One region of the Comamonas sp. HJ-2 genome, then DNA from elsewhere that is predicted to be linked to it. Evidence: predicted binding sites of a transcription regulator. Region 1 holds the regulator's gene; the other holds the start of a gene.

Region 1 (7,368 bases):
CATCGACGGCATCGTAATACTCTTCAAGAGTCTTGACGTTCTGGCTGTAGGTCGCGCCCACCTTGCCGATAGCCGATACGCCCAGTGCAATCAGGTCGCAATCAGGCTGGGTGCTGTAGCCCTGAAAGTTGCGATGCAGGCGCCCCTGGCGCTTGGCAATGGCCAAAGAGTCGTCAGGCAGCGCAAAGTGGTCCATGCCTACATAGACATAGCCGCCATCCATGAATGCATCAATTGCGCCGGAGAGCATGTTCAGCTTGTCCTGTCCCATGGGCAGGTCTGCCGATTCGATGCGCCTTTGCGGCTTGAAGCGCTCGGGCAGATGCGCATAGGCATACAGTGCAATGCGATCGGGGCGCAGCTCATTGACCTGTGCCAGCGTGCGCGCAAAAGACTCGGGCGTCTGCCTGGGCAGCCCGTAGATCAGGTCCACATTGATGGAGACAAAGCCCAGGCGGCGCGCCTCGGCCACCAACGAAAAGACTTGCTCGGCGGGCTGCTCGCGGTGCACCGCTTTCTGCACCGCGGGATCAAAGTCCTGCACGCCAAAGCTCAGGCGATTGAACCCCATGTCCTTGAGAGCTCTCAGCCGCTCGTTGCTGACGGTGCGCGGATCGACCTCGATGGAGTACTCGCCCGCGGGATCCAGCTTGAAATGTTCACGCATCAAGACCATCAGCTGCTGCAACTCGGCATCGCTGAAGAAGGTCGGTGTGCCTCCGCCCAGATGCAGCTGGCTTACGAGCTGGCCTTTGCCGCAATGCTCGGTATGCATGGCCAGCTCGCGGCTCAAGTAGTCCAGATACTCGGCAGCCTTCTCATGATGCTTGGTCACGATCTTGTTGCAGGCGCAGTAATAGCAAAGCGACTCACAGAACGGCACATGCACATAAACGGACAGGGGCAAAGCGCGCGAGCCAGAATGCGTCTTGCGCTGCTTGAGTGCCAGTATGTAGTCGTCTGCACCAAAAGCCTCAACAAAACGGTCGGCTGTTGGGAACGATGTGTAGCGTGGGCCGGGGATATCAAAGCGGCTCAGCAACTCAGGCGTGACTGCGGTCATAACTGGGAGTTAGGGTGCGCCCACACTCTGTATAGAGCAGATTTCAATGGAAATCAGATCCTGAAAATCATGCCCAAAATAGGCAAAAGCGCGTGTTTTTGAACGAATACAGGCAATGTGCCCCAAGGCAATCACCCTGTCCTTGATGAAAATCAAGAGACCTCAAGGCAAGTGCTGCGACAATTTGATCCATCTCATCTTCAACCACGAGGTCAATGACCAGCGCGACTCTCCACTCCGTGTCTGTCTGCGCCGTTGCAAAAAGCCCATGAATCTTCAGACCATCAAAGCATCCTGCTCCAACTGCAATCTGCGTGAACTGTGCATGCCCATGGGCCTGGACGATGAACAAATGGAGCGCATTGACGAGATTGTGGCCACGCGCCGCAAGGTCAAGCGCGGTGGGCTGCTGTTTCGCAATGGCGAAGAGTTCACCTCGCTGTATGCCATTCGAACCGGCTTCTTCAAGACCAGCGTGGCCACCGAAGACGGACGCGATCAGGTCACAGGCTTTCAGATGGCTGGCGAAATCATTGGTCTGGACGGCATCGTCAACGACCACCACACTTGTGATGCCGTGGCCCTGGAAGACGCCGAGGTTTGCGTCATGCCGTTTGACAAACTGGAGCAGCTCTCGCGCGAGGTCACTGCCCTGCAGAACCATGTGCACAAGGTCATGAGCCGCGAAATCGTGCGCGAGCATGGCGTGATGCTGCTGCTGGGCAGCATGCGTGCCGAAGAGCGCCTGGCGGCCTTTGTGTTGAACCTGGTCCAGCGCCTGTCGGCACGCGGCTTTTCCAAGTCGGAGCTGGTGCTGCGCATGACGCGCGAAGAAATCGGCAGTTACCTGGGCCTCAAGCTCGAGACCGTGAGCCGCACTTTCTCCAAATTTGCAGAGGAAGGCATTGTGGAAGTCAAGCAGCGCCACCTGCGCATCCTGGATACCGAGGCGCTCAAACGCATCGTCAACAGCCAGCAATGCCAGAACTGAACCGAGTCGACAGACACTCTCAAGACAAAGCCCGCGGACAGCGGGCTTTTTTGTCTGTGCGAATTAATCGGGCAGAGGCTCGGAAACGATGCCGCCATTGAGATCGCTGACGGAGCGACCCAGCATCACCGTCATCGCACCTCCGATCAGGGTCACGACCCAGAAGGCAAAAAAAGCGACCGTATAGATGGCCTGGCGCGACCAGTCCAGGGGGGAGCCCAGCCAGTGCACATCCAGCGGGTCCACAAAGGCGAAAACCACCATCTCCATGATTGCCGCCGCCAGAAAGGCCGGCCAGACAATCCACATCCAGCGTCGAGCATCCATCCTGATTCTCCTTGGGCTGTGGGCTTGGTCATATTTTGCACAACAGTGGTGACCGTTCATGCAGGACTGCGGGCATGCACCGTGGCGGGAAACCCTGAACCACTCTCTTTTCAGTAGCATCCTGCGCCATCTGGATATCAAAAAACCATTTGCTTCTACATCAACGTTAGACAGAACATGCGCAACACGCTCTGATTTTGATATCGGCAACAAAAAAGGCCGCAAAAGCGACCTTGGCGGAGCAAGCGCCGGAGCGCTCAGCGATCCAGCGGATGGTCCTTGGCTGGTGTGGCCGCATGATTGCGGCCGGTGACTGCTGGTGCCAGGCTTTTTTCACTTTCGCTCAGGCGCTGGTTGATTTCCATGCCATGGCGGTAGTAGTCAGGGTCAATCACGGGATCGGGCCTGCTCAGTGCGATGTATGCGGTGACAAAGCCGGCAATCACCACGATCACCGGGCCGGCGATGATGAGCCAGACATGGGCAAACTTCCACCAGGGCTTGCCGTCCTCGGGGTGGATGATCTTGGCCGTTTGCGAGACCTTGGCTTGTGCTGCCGACATGATGAAACCTCTTTCCAAAATTCTGACCACCCAGGCACACACGGCAGGGTGGCATAAATTGTTGCCGATTGGCGGTGCCCTTGTCCGGCCTCCGTGATGGCTCACGAAGACCGTCAAGACCTGGCATTAACGCGGCACCAGGAACACCGTCTTCTCGGAAATACGCCCTGCTCCGGCAGTCACTGCATCCACATTGAAGTGTACGGGGTGCGAGCCGGGAGTTGCTGAGCCATACGGAATCTGCAGCCGCACCGCAATGCCGCGCGTCTCTGCAGGGCCAACGCTCACTTCCTGCTCGGATGCGACTTCCAGATTCTCCAGGCCCACGGCGCTGATACGGTAGCGCTGCTCGGACTCGGTGGCGTTCATGATCTGCAGACGGTAGACGTTCTCCAGCTTGCCGCCCGCCACGATGCGCGAAAGCGCAGCACGGTCACGAATCACATCGACCTTGAGCGGCTCGCGCAGCACCAGACTGGCGATCATGGCAGCGCTGAGGGCCACCAGCACGGCCGAGTAGATCAGCACACGCGGGCGGAAAATACGGCGAATAACCTGCACCTGCTTCCAGGCCTTGGCCACGGCATTCTGAGTGGTCAACCGGATCAGGCCACGCGGATACTCCATCTTGTCCATCACGGAGTTGCAGGCATCGATGCACAGACCGCAGCCGATGCATTCGTACTGCAACCCTTTGCGGATATCGATGCCCACGGGGCAGACCTGAACGCAAAGCTTGCAATCTATGCAGTCCCCCAGGCCCTGTGCCTTGTAGTCGACGTCTTTCTTGCGCGGGCCGCGAGCTTCACCACGTTCGGCGTCGTAGCTGACGATCATGGTGTCCTTGTCGAACATGGCACTCTGAAAGCGTGCATAGGGACACATGTACTTGCAGACCTGCTCGCGCATATAGCCGGCGTTGCCGTAGGTGGCGAAGCCGTAGAACGCCACCCAGAAAATCTGCCAGTTGCCCTGGAAGGCCATCAACTCCACACCCAACTCACGGATGGGCACGAAGTAGCCGACAAAGGTGAAACCTGTCCAAAGAGACAGAGCGATCCAGAGAAACTGCTTGAGCGACTTTTTCCAGATCTTCTCCAAAGTCCAGCCGCTCTTGTCGATACGCATGCGGGCACTGCGATCGCCTTCGACCTTGCTTTCGATCCACATGAAGATCTCGGTGTAGACCGTCTGCGGACAGGAGAAGCCACACCACAGACGCCCGGCTACGGCGGTAAACAGGAACAGCCCCAGTGCGCTGATGATCAGCAGCCCCGTCAGATAGATGAAGTCCTGCGGGTACAGCACCAGTCCGAACAGATAGAAGCGCCGGGCCCCCAAATCGAACAGCACCATCTGGCGCTCGCCCCACTGCAGCCAGGGCAGGCCGTAGAAGACGATCTGGGTCAGAAACACCATGGCCCAGCGCCACCGTGAGAACACGCCGCTAATAGAGCGTGAGTACACTTTTTGCTCGGAAGCGAACATAGGCACCAACTCAGGCCCGCCCTCATGAGGCTCAGGCGTGATCGGTATGACTTTTCGGGGCTTCCCCTGATCGCACGGCATCGCAGTTCCTTAATATTTTTGTAATTACTGAAAATTGAAACGCGAAAAAGGCGGTGCCAGGGCACCGCCTTTTAAAAACGCATTACTTCTGGTTTTGCGTATTCGAAAGACTCCAGACATAGGAAGCCAGCACGGCAATTTGCGCCTCCGTCAACTTCTCTTTCTGGGCAGGCATCTCATTGTGCTTGCCGTTGTTGACGATGTTGACGATTGCCGCCTCACCCCAGCCATGCAGCCAGATGTCATCGGTCAGGTTAGGAGCTCCCAGCGCGGGGTTGCCCTTGCCGTCCATGCCGTGACAAGCCGCACAGGCCACGAATTTGGACTTGCCCTGCGAAGCCTTGACGGCATCGTGAGGGCTGCCCGACAGGCTCAGCACATAGTGCGCCACATTGCGCACATCCTCCGCCGAGCCCACGGCTGCCGCCATGGGCGGCATCATGCCGATACGGCCGTTGGTGATGGTCTCCCTGATCTTCTCGGGAGATCCGCCATGCAACCAGTCGCCGTCCGCCAGATTCGGGAAGGACTTGCTGCCGCGAGCGTCAGAGCCGTGGCATTGCGCACAGTTGTTCATGAACAGACGCTCGCCAATGGCCATGGCCTGAGGGTCCTTGGCCATTTCTTCGGTGGGCATGCTGGTGAACTTGGCATACAGAGGCTCCAGGTCCGCCTTGGCCTTGGCCATTTCCTTGTCGTAGGCGCCGGTCTGGCTCCAGTCCAGCTTGCCGCCGAAGCCGCCAAGACCTGGGTAGACCACAAGATAGCCCAGGCTGAAAACCACGGTGATCACGAACAGACCCATCCACCACTTGGGCATGGGGTTGTTGAGTTCACGCAGGTCTTCGTCCCAGACATGGCCTGTGGTGTTGTCGCCCGAGGGAACGACCTTCTTGCGGGCCACCAGAATCAGCAGCAGCAAGCAGCCAAAGATGCCGATCAGCGTAATCGCCGCGACATACACCGACCAGAAATTGTTAATGAAATCGCTCATGGGATGTTCTCGTTGTGGTGATCAGACTCAGTCTTCCAGGAATGGAACCTGAGCTGCCTCGTCAAAACGGGCCTGGTTGCGGCGGGCATACGCCCACCACCAGATGCCCACGAAACACGCCAGCGATGCCAGCGTGGCCACGATACGCATGGTGGTGATATCCATTTCCAGCCCTTTCTCTCTTACTTGACGGCGCGACCAAGGACCTGCAGATAGGCAATCACTGCCTCCATCTCTGTCTTGTCCTTGACCTCGGCCTGAGCACCGGCGATTTCCGCATCGGTGTACGGCACGCCCACCTTGCGCAGCGCGCTCATGCGCGTTGCCACGGCCGTGTCATCCACCTTGTTGGCTTCCAGCCAGGGGTAAGCAGGCATGTTGGACTCGGGCACCACGTCACGCGGGTTGTTCAGGTGGATGCGATGCCATTCGTCGCTGTACTTGCCGCCCACGCGATGCAGGTCGGGGCCGGTACGCTTGGAGCCCCACTGGAAGGGGTGGTCGTAGACGAACTCGCCAGCCACCGAGTAGTGGCCGTAGCGCATGGTCTCGGCGCGGAAGGGACGGATCATCTGCGAGTGGCAGTTGTAGCAACCCTCGCGCAGATAGACGTCGCGCCCCATCAGCTGCAACGGCGTGTAGGGCTTGAGACCCGCCACGGCTTCGGTCGTGGACTTCTGGAAGAACAGCGGCACGATTTCCACCAGGCCGCCAATGGTCAGCACGAACAGCGTCAGCGCGATCAGCAAAAAGTTGCTGGTCTCGATCTTCTCGTGCGAAAAGCTCTTGGGAGCTGCGTTATTTTGATCAGACATTGCTTTTGCTCCTCAATGCTCAGGCGTGAGCCACCACGGCAGGCACTGCCACCTTGACGGAACGGCCGGCCATTGCGGTCTTCCAGGTGTTCCATGCCATCACCAGCATGCCGCCCAGATACAGCAGACCGCCAGTCACGCGAATCACATAGAAGGGATAGGTCGCCTTCACGCTTTCCACGAAGGTGTAGGTCAGCGTGCCGTCGGGGTTGACAGCGCGCCACATCAGGCCCTGCATCACACCGGCAATCCACATTGCGGCGATGTACAGCACGATGCCGATGGTCGCCATCCAGAAGTGCAGCTCGATCGCGGGCACGGAGTGCATCTTCTCGCGGCCGAACAGACGGGGGATCAGGTAGTACAGAGAGCCCATGGTGATCAGACCCACCCAGCCCAGAGCGCCGGAGTGCACGTGGCCCACGGTCCAATCGGTGTAGTGGCTCAGCGCGTTCACGGTCTTGATGGCCATCATCGGGCCTTCGAAGGTGGACATGCCGTAGAACGACAGGGACACGATCAGGAAACGCAGGATGGGATCGTCGCGCAGCTTGTGCCAGGCACCCGACAGCGTCATGATGCCGTTGATCATGCCGCCCCAGCTGGGAGCCAGCAGGATCAGCGAGAACACCATGCCCACGGACTGGGTCCAGTCAGGCAAAGCGGTGTAGTGCAGGTGGTGAGGACCCGCCCACATGTACGTGAAGATCAGCGCCCAGAAGTGCACGATCGACAGGCGATACGAATACACGGGACGGCCCGCCTGCTTGGGGATGAAGTAATACATCATGCCCAGGAAGCCGGCGGTCAGGAAGAAGCCCACGGCGTTGTGCCCGTACCACCACTGAACCATCGCGTCCTGCACGCCGGCGTAAGCCGAGTAGCTCTTCATCCAGCCGGCGGGGATGGAAATATTGTTGACGATGTGCAGCAGGGCCACGGCCAGAATGAAAGCACCGAAGAACCAGTTGGCCACATAGATGTGCTTGACCTTGCGGATACCGATAGTGCCGAAGAACACGATGGCATAGGACACCCAGGTCACG
Region 2 (7,368 bases), on a different contig from region 1:
CCGGCTTCTATGGTGATGCTTCGATCACATTGCGCCGCAATCTCGCGGTCATGCGTCACCAGAATCAGAGTCGTGCCGCGCTCGCGGTTGAGCGCAAACATCAGCTCCATGATGGTCTGGCCCGTGGCGAAGTCCAGGCTGCCGGTGGGCTCGTCGGCCAGCAGCACGGCCGGCTCCACCACAAAAGCACGCGCCAGGGCCACGCGCTGCTGCTCGCCGCCCGACATCAGCCTGGGATAGTGATTGAGACGCTGGCCCAGGCCCACGCGCTCCAGCATCTGCGAAGCTCGCGCTCTCGCATCGCGCTGACCTGCCAGCTCCAGCGGCAGCATGACGTTTTCCAGCGCCGTGAGATTGCCCAGCAACTGAAAGCTCTGGAAGACAAAGCCCATCTTCTGTGCCCGCACCGCCGCCCTGTCGTCCTCGCTGAGTGCAAACAGATCCTGGCCCAGCAAGCGGACCGTGCCGCGACTGGGGGTATCGAGGCCGGCCAGAATCGACAGCAAAGTGCTTTTACCCGAGCCGGAGGCCCCCACAATGGCAACGGTTTCGCCGGCCGTGAAACTCAGATTGATATCCCGCAAAATATCCAGCACGCCTGTGGAATCGCTCACCGATTTGGACAGTTGCTCAACGGCAATCAAAGGAATGGCAAGAGTTGTGGACATGAATCAATTGGATAGCAAAAACGTCAAGAGTCGCAACCAGCACTTTGCACTGCAGCGCCGTCACTGTATCGCTGTTGCTCTGTCGCTCGCCATTTCAGGGGCTTGCGGTGCGGCAGTGGCCTCATCGCCCGCCAGGAACAAGGAGCCGGCCAAGGCCGCTCCCGGCGCGAAACCCGGCCCGGTGCTGGTGCTTGGCGATTCTCTGAGCGCCGAATACGGCCTGACGCGCGGCAAGGGCTGGGTGCAGTTGCTGCAGCAGCGCATGAATGACGAAAAGAATCCGCGCAAGGTGGTCAATGCCAGCATCAGCGGCGAGACCACGGCCGGCGGCAGAGCGCGCCTGGCGTCGCTGCTCAGGCAGCATGAGCCGGGCATCCTGATTCTGGAGCTGGGCGGCAACGACGCATTGCGCGGCCTGGCGCTGCAGAGCACTCAGCAGAATCTGGAAGTCATGATCAAGGCCGCCAGGGAGGCCGGGGCCCAGGTGCTGCTGGTGGGCATGCAGGTACCGCCCAACTATGGAGCGACATATACCGAGCAATTTGCCGAGATGTTCAGGAGCATTGCCGACGCGCAAAAACTGCCGCTGGTGCCGTTTCTGCTGTCGGGCATCGGCGATGCTGCGAACGCCGAGCAATGGTTTCAGAGCGACCGCATTCACCCCAATGCCCAGGCCCAGCCCCAGATGCTGGCCAATGTCTGGCCCAAGCTCAGGCCATTGCTGAAATAAGTGACGGCCGCGCGGCCTCAGTCGCCGCTGCCTCCGCCATCACCGCCAGAGTCGCCGCCGTCCGGACTGCAGGCACTCTCGTTGCTGCCCGAGCCGCAAAAATAGCTGTCGTTGAAGACGTCGCGGCCGTCCTCGCGGCTGCTCGCCGAAGTCCAGGTCAGCTGCGAATCGGTGCTGCGGCCCGAAGCGCCTGACTGGGGCGTGAAGACTTTTTTCAACCAGTTCCAGAACTCCATGACATCCCCCCTCATTGCACCTCAAGCAGGGTTCTCCTTGCTTTCGGCGCGGACGCTGGCTTTATAGGCATGCCAGCTGGTGCAACCCAGCAGCGGCCCGATGACGATCAGACCAGCACTGTAGAAGAGCAGCGAGACCGCGATCAACACGGTGATGATCAGCCCCCACAGCAGCATCACACCCGTGTTGGCCCCCACCACGCGCATGCTGGTGATGCAGGCCGTCAAGGCATCGGTATCCAGATCGAGAATGGCGGGCAGTGAAACCACCATGCTGGCAAACACCAAGGCAGCAAATATCCCGCCAACCGCGGTGTAGCCCAGCAGGAACTCCCAGTTCTCGGGCCGCAGCAGGGTCTGCAGCAGGGTTGCCGTACTGGGCATGCCGGTATCGAACGAAATGGCGAACACCACCATGGCGGCGCGCCCCCAGAGCATCTCCAGCACCATCAGCACCATGACCAGCATGCCCATGCTGGCCAGATGCTTGTCCCAGCAGGTCAACGACTCCGACAGCAGCACGGGCTTGCCCTGCTCCAGTTGCTTGCTGACGTAGTACAGGCCCATGGCCAGGAAGGGGCCTACCAGCAGACAGCCGCTGGCCATGGACATCAGATATTCGGGGCTGGAGCGAAACACCCAGGCCATCAGACGCGCCATGCCCCAGAAACACAGGCCGTAGAACAGCGCAATCATTGGAGCGCGCCGCACATCGCTAAGGCCCAGCAGCAGCCATTGCCAGGGCTCGCTCCAGCGCAGTTGCAGAATCTGCAGATTGCCGGACTCGGCCTTGACCTCGGAAACAGGGGAAGCTTGCATGCGAGACCCTCCTTGTCGCCCGTACCGCGCCTCGGTGGCGGCAGCTGACAGGAACAAGTTACCCGCTCAACCTCGAATCTGCATTGCGGAAAGCCCGCATGCCGGCCTCCGCGTTTTCACTATGAAAACAAGAGCTTATAGCGCCCAGCCTTTATTGACTTCAGTCAATAAAAGCATTGAAATCGCTTCTCGACAAGCGCTGCCAGCTCCTATTTAATAGCTTCAACCAAAGGCCCTGAGCAGGGCCTGGGCCAGGTCGGCCTGCAGATCGCTAGTATCTTCGAGGCCGATGGCAAAGCGCACCACGGTGCCCGCCTTGATGTGGGGTGTGGCACGGCTGCGCATCTCGGGCAGCTCATAGGGCACGACCAGACTCACAGGCCCACCCCAGCTGTAGCCCAGCTTGAACAGGCGCAGGCTGTCGCAGAAGCGATCGACGGCCGCCTGGTCGAAGCGCTCGTCGATGACCACGCTGAACAGACCGGCGGCTACGCCATCCTGGCCCTGCCCTTGTCCGCACAGCTGCTTCCAGCAAGCATGGCCCGGGGCATCAGGCATGGCGGGGTGCAGCACCTGCGCCACGGCACTCTGGGTGGCCAGCCACTGCGCCAACTGGCGTGCCGAGCGATCCTGCGCGTGATAGCGCAGGCCGATGCTGGGCAGGCTGCGCAGCACGGCTTCGGCGTCGTTGCCGCTCACGCCCAGGCCCAGGCGCATGTGCGCGAGCTTGATGCGCATATGCAGGGGCTGGTTGCGCGTGATGATGCTGCCCATCAGCACATCACCGCCGCCGCTGGGGTATTTGGTCAGGGCATGGACCGTGACATCGACGCCCAGGCTGCCATCGCCCAGCAGGTCGAAGGGACGGAAAGCCAGACCCGCGCCCCAGGTGTTGTCCAGCACCATGGTCACTCCCCTGGCCCGGCACAGGCGCACCTGCTCGACAAGATCGGGGAACTCCATGGTTACCGAGCCAGGAGCCTCCAGCCAGACCAGCTTGGTGGCCGGCGTGATCTTGGCTGCCAGGTCTTCGACGCACATGGGGTCGTAGTACTGATGGCGAATGCCGAAATGAGCCAGCTCGCCCTCGGTCAGCGTCTTGTTGGGACCGTATACGTTGTCGGGCACCAGCACCTCGTCGCCCGTCCTGAGCAGCGCCAGCGACACCGTGGCAATCGCGGCCAGGCCGCTGGGTACCAGCAGGCATTGCAGACCACCTTCCAGCGAGGCCAGACGTTCTTCCAGGGCATAGGTCGTGGGCGTGCCATGCAGACCGTAGGTGTAGCTGCTCTTGTCCAGCCAGCGGCGCTCGCGCATGGCCTGCACATTCTCGAAGTACACGGTCGAGGCCTTGTGCACGGCAAGCTGAGGGCCTTCGAAGTCCGTCGGTGGCTTGTAGGGATGATGGATCAGATGGGTGGATAGCTTGTGGTCGGCTTGGGTCATGCCCTGATCTTAGTGCCATGCAGCCACAAAAAAGCCAGAGGGCTTGCGCGCTCTGGCTTCATGCGAGGTGGCGACCTAGGGGGATCAGCCAGCCTTCACGGTCAGGTTGTTGTTGACCGAGGTCACGCCCTTGGCAGCCTTGGCGATCTCGCCGGCCTGGGTCTTGACGGCTTCGCTGGGCACGGTGCCGGTCAGGGTCACTGCGCCGCCCTTGGTGTCCACATTGATCTGCAGAGCGCTGATTTCCGGAGCCTTGATCAAATCGGTCTTGACGGCAGCGGTAATGCCGGCGTCATCGAGGGCAGCACCCGCCTTGGCAGCGCCTTCTTCCATCTTGTTGCCAGCCTTTTCCATGGCGGCACCGGTAGCTTCACCAGCCTTGGCCAATGCATCGGCAGCTGCATCGCCGGCCTTGGCCGTACCTTCTTCAATCTTGCTGCCAGCATTTTCCGCAGCCTTCTCGGTCTGGGAAATGGCGGAATCGAGCTTCTGCCCAGCGGTCTTGTTGTCGTCGGACTTGCCGCAGGCAGCCAAGCCAAAGGCCAAGGCGGTAATGGCCAGAACTTGAGCGGAACGCTTGAACATAGTGGTCATATCGATTTCTCCCTTAATGCTTGCAAAAACATGACGGTCAACTGTAACGAACCACCATTTTGGCTCGGATACGAACTTTTCCCGCATCCCTGTAGGACAAATTTGTCCGAATCTGTGACATTTGATTAATAAATGTTTTCTTCTGTGATTTACAGAAACTCTATGCAAGCCATGCGCTAATCCGCAACCTCTTGCATGCGCGGATGGCGTGCAAATGCCAAGCCCAGCAGGGTAGCCAACAGCATGACAAAGCAGGCAAACAGGCTCACGGCCAGCTGGACGCTCCAGTGGTCTGCAATCCAGCCCACTGCCATCATGGGCAGCATGGAGCCCAGCAAACCGATGGTCTGATAGGTAGACAACATACCTGCCCGGTTGTCGGGTCTGGCAAGACGGCCCACCATGGTCATGCCGGCCAGCATGCACATGCCATGCCCCAGTGCAGTCAAACACACGCCCAAGATGAACAGCAGCGTCGAGCGCATCTGCAGATTCAGCAACAGCATGCCGTTGCTGAGCACCAGCAGCGCCATGCCGGCAAAACCGCAGCGGTGCAGCGGCAGGCTGGCAGCCACCAGTTGAATGCCTGCAGAGACAAGCAAAATCACCGCAATGGCCGTACCGCTGACCACCGGGCCGCTCCAGGGAATCATCTGCTGTAGAAACAGCGGCGCCATCGAGGCATACAGCCCGAATACGCCAAACGCCACGAACGGGTAGCCACAGGTCAGTGCAAAGGCCAGGGAATCCTCGTGCACAGGCCAGGTCAGCCGCGGCAGACAGTCCCGCCAGTGCAGGCGACCCGGGGCCTGCCCCAGTTGACCCGCATCCCGCTGCACCGACTCCGGCAGCTTGAGCGTGACAACGCCCGCCACACCGATGCAGCCCAGCACCAGCGGCACCAGATAGGCCGTCGTCAAGGGCTGAGGCAGCCACTGCCCCGCCACGCCACCGATCAAGGGCCCCAGACCAAAGCCCAGCACATTGAGAAAGCTGGCCACCATGGCCACGCGCTGCGGCTGCAGACCGGTGCTTGCGCTGGCAGCCAGCAGTGTCAGCCCCGTGGTGGCGCTGATGGTGATGAGGCTTGAGGACAGCCCCACCACAAAGCGCCCGACGATCAGGCTGGGCAGATTCCAGGCCAGCATGGAGATCAGGGTGCCTGCCAGCGTCAGACACAGGAAACACAGCATCACGCGCTGAAAGCCGATGCGGTCGGGCAGACGCCCCAGAAACAGCAGGGCGCACAGGCCACCGCACATATAGAGCACATAGATCAGCGAGATATCGCTGGGCCGCAACTGCCAGGCTTGCTGATAGAGCGCATACAGGGGACTGATCAGCGCCGCCCCCAGCACACCCACCACCAGGCCGAAGCCCACCCACCAGACCGAGGCCTGTGCCATTGTGGCGCCGGCCTGCCATGTATTGCTTTGCGACATTTGCTGCCTCTTGATCGGGCCGGGCCTGCGACAGGGACAGAGCGGACAGTCGTTGGTCCTGCCGCGCCGTCAGAGCGGGCCAGCCACATGCTTGTGATGAGAACATTGTCTGCAAAGCCGCATCGGCACGCATAGGCCAAACAAAGGATACATGCCCCAAACTATTTGCTATCAAGCACAGGAAGCTATGCTTTTTGACGATCAAAACCAGTACGTCAATGGTTCAAACACCCGTCGCTATACTTTGCGCCCTAATGACAGCAGGATTTCCCGGCATGTGCCTGAATGCTTTTTTGCGCCCCTTGGTCTGTTTGAGTCTGCTTGGCCTTGCCGCCTGCGGCAGCAATCCCCCCAGCCCCGCTGCGACTCCTGAGGCCCCCTCGACCACCGCATCAGCCCCTCCGATCAAGATCGGCCTGGCGCTGGGCGGCGGTGCGGCCAAGGGCTTTGCCCATATCGGCGTCATCAAGATGCTCGAGGCCAATGGCCTCACGCCCTCGTTCGTGGCAGGCACCAGCGCCGGCAGCGTGGTGGGTGCGCTCTATGCAAGCGGCATGAACGCATTTGAGCTGCAGGAAAAAGCCGTGGCGCTGGACGAAGCCAAGATCCGCGACCTGCAGCTGTCTGCGGGCGGCCTGGTGCTGGGCCAGAAGCTTGAGGACTATGTGAATGAACAAGTCCGCCGCAAACCGCTGGAGCAGATGGCCAAGCCTTTTGTTGCGGTTTCCACGCGCCTGGAAGACGGTGAACGCACCGTGTTCGCACGTGGCAATGTAGGCCAGGCCGTGCGTGCCTCCAGCAGCGTGCCGGGCGTGTTCCAGCCCGTCACCATCGGCAGGCACCACTATGTGGACGGCGGCATTGTCAGCCCCGTGCCGGTGGATGCCGTGCGCAATCTGGGGGCCGACATCGTGATCGCCGTGGACATCTCCAACAAGGCCAGCGGCAAGACCCCTGCCAATATGCTGGGAGCGCTCAATCAGTCGATTGCCATCATGGGTCAGAAGCTGGGCCAGGCCGAGTTGGCGCGTGCCGACATCATCATTCGTCCCAAGGTGCTGGACATCGGCCCGGCCGACTTCGCACAGCGCAGCCACGCGATTGTGGAAGGCGAGAAGGCCGCCACTGCACTGATGCCGCAGATTCGCGAACGCATCGCCCAGCTGCGCGCCGAACGCACCAAAGCCACTCAAATAGCGCAGCAGAAAGCCGCCGAAGCCAGCTATCAGGACTGCCTGAAACAGCGCTCCAGCCTTCAAAAGCTGTCCGGTATGGTGGGTATGAGCGGCAACTGCGAAAAGCCCTGAGCTGAACCTGCTCCATGAAAAAGGCCCGCTGATGCGGGCCTTTTTGCAGCGCTGCGAGGCTCAGAACGCCTCCTCCTCCATTCCTGCACAGGTCATGTCGCGCGCCTTGACCACCTGCAGCCAGGC

Evidence for each region. Region 1 encodes FNR, which switches genes on or off when oxygen is low (the NO sensors DNR and NnrR bind a similar motif). Its sites were predicted from a motif close to TTGATNNNNATCAA; they were not measured.
Region 2: the regulator FNR is predicted to act here: its motif matches at 2,608-2,621, upstream of ACWGXF_RS15750 (DUF2189 domain-containing protein).

Annotation. Positions count from the first base shown of each region.
Region 1 covers NZ_JBSIFD010000014.1:165,680-173,047, reverse strand. The annotation lists gene hemN (oxygen-independent coproporphyrinogen III oxidase) at 1-1,063, opposite strand, end outside; gene fnr (fumarate/nitrate reduction transcriptional regulator Fnr) at 1,332-2,054, shown strand; gene ACWGXF_RS13595 (hypothetical protein) at 2,118-2,381, opposite strand; gene ACWGXF_RS13590 (FixH family protein) at 2,639-2,944, opposite strand; gene ccoG (cytochrome c oxidase accessory protein CcoG) at 3,071-4,513, opposite strand; gene ccoP (cytochrome-c oxidase, cbb3-type subunit III) at 4,596-5,507, opposite strand; gene ACWGXF_RS13575 (cbb3-type cytochrome oxidase subunit 3) at 5,535-5,672, opposite strand; gene ccoO (cytochrome-c oxidase, cbb3-type subunit II) at 5,690-6,322, opposite strand; gene ccoN (cytochrome-c oxidase, cbb3-type subunit I) at 6,342-7,368, opposite strand, start outside.
Region 2 covers NZ_JBSIFD010000018.1:57,405-64,772, forward strand. The annotation lists gene ACWGXF_RS15735 (ABC transporter ATP-binding protein) at 1-668, opposite strand, end outside; gene ACWGXF_RS15740 (arylesterase) at 667-1,398, shown strand; gene ACWGXF_RS15745 (hypothetical protein) at 1,416-1,634, opposite strand; gene ACWGXF_RS15750 (DUF2189 domain-containing protein) at 1,656-2,453, opposite strand; gene ACWGXF_RS15755 (PLP-dependent transferase) at 2,676-3,899, opposite strand; gene ACWGXF_RS15760 (BON domain-containing protein) at 3,984-4,493, opposite strand; gene ACWGXF_RS15765 (MFS transporter) at 4,670-5,935, opposite strand; gene ACWGXF_RS15770 (patatin-like phospholipase family protein) at 6,211-7,242, shown strand; gene ACWGXF_RS15775 (acyl-CoA dehydrogenase) at 7,303-7,368, opposite strand, start outside.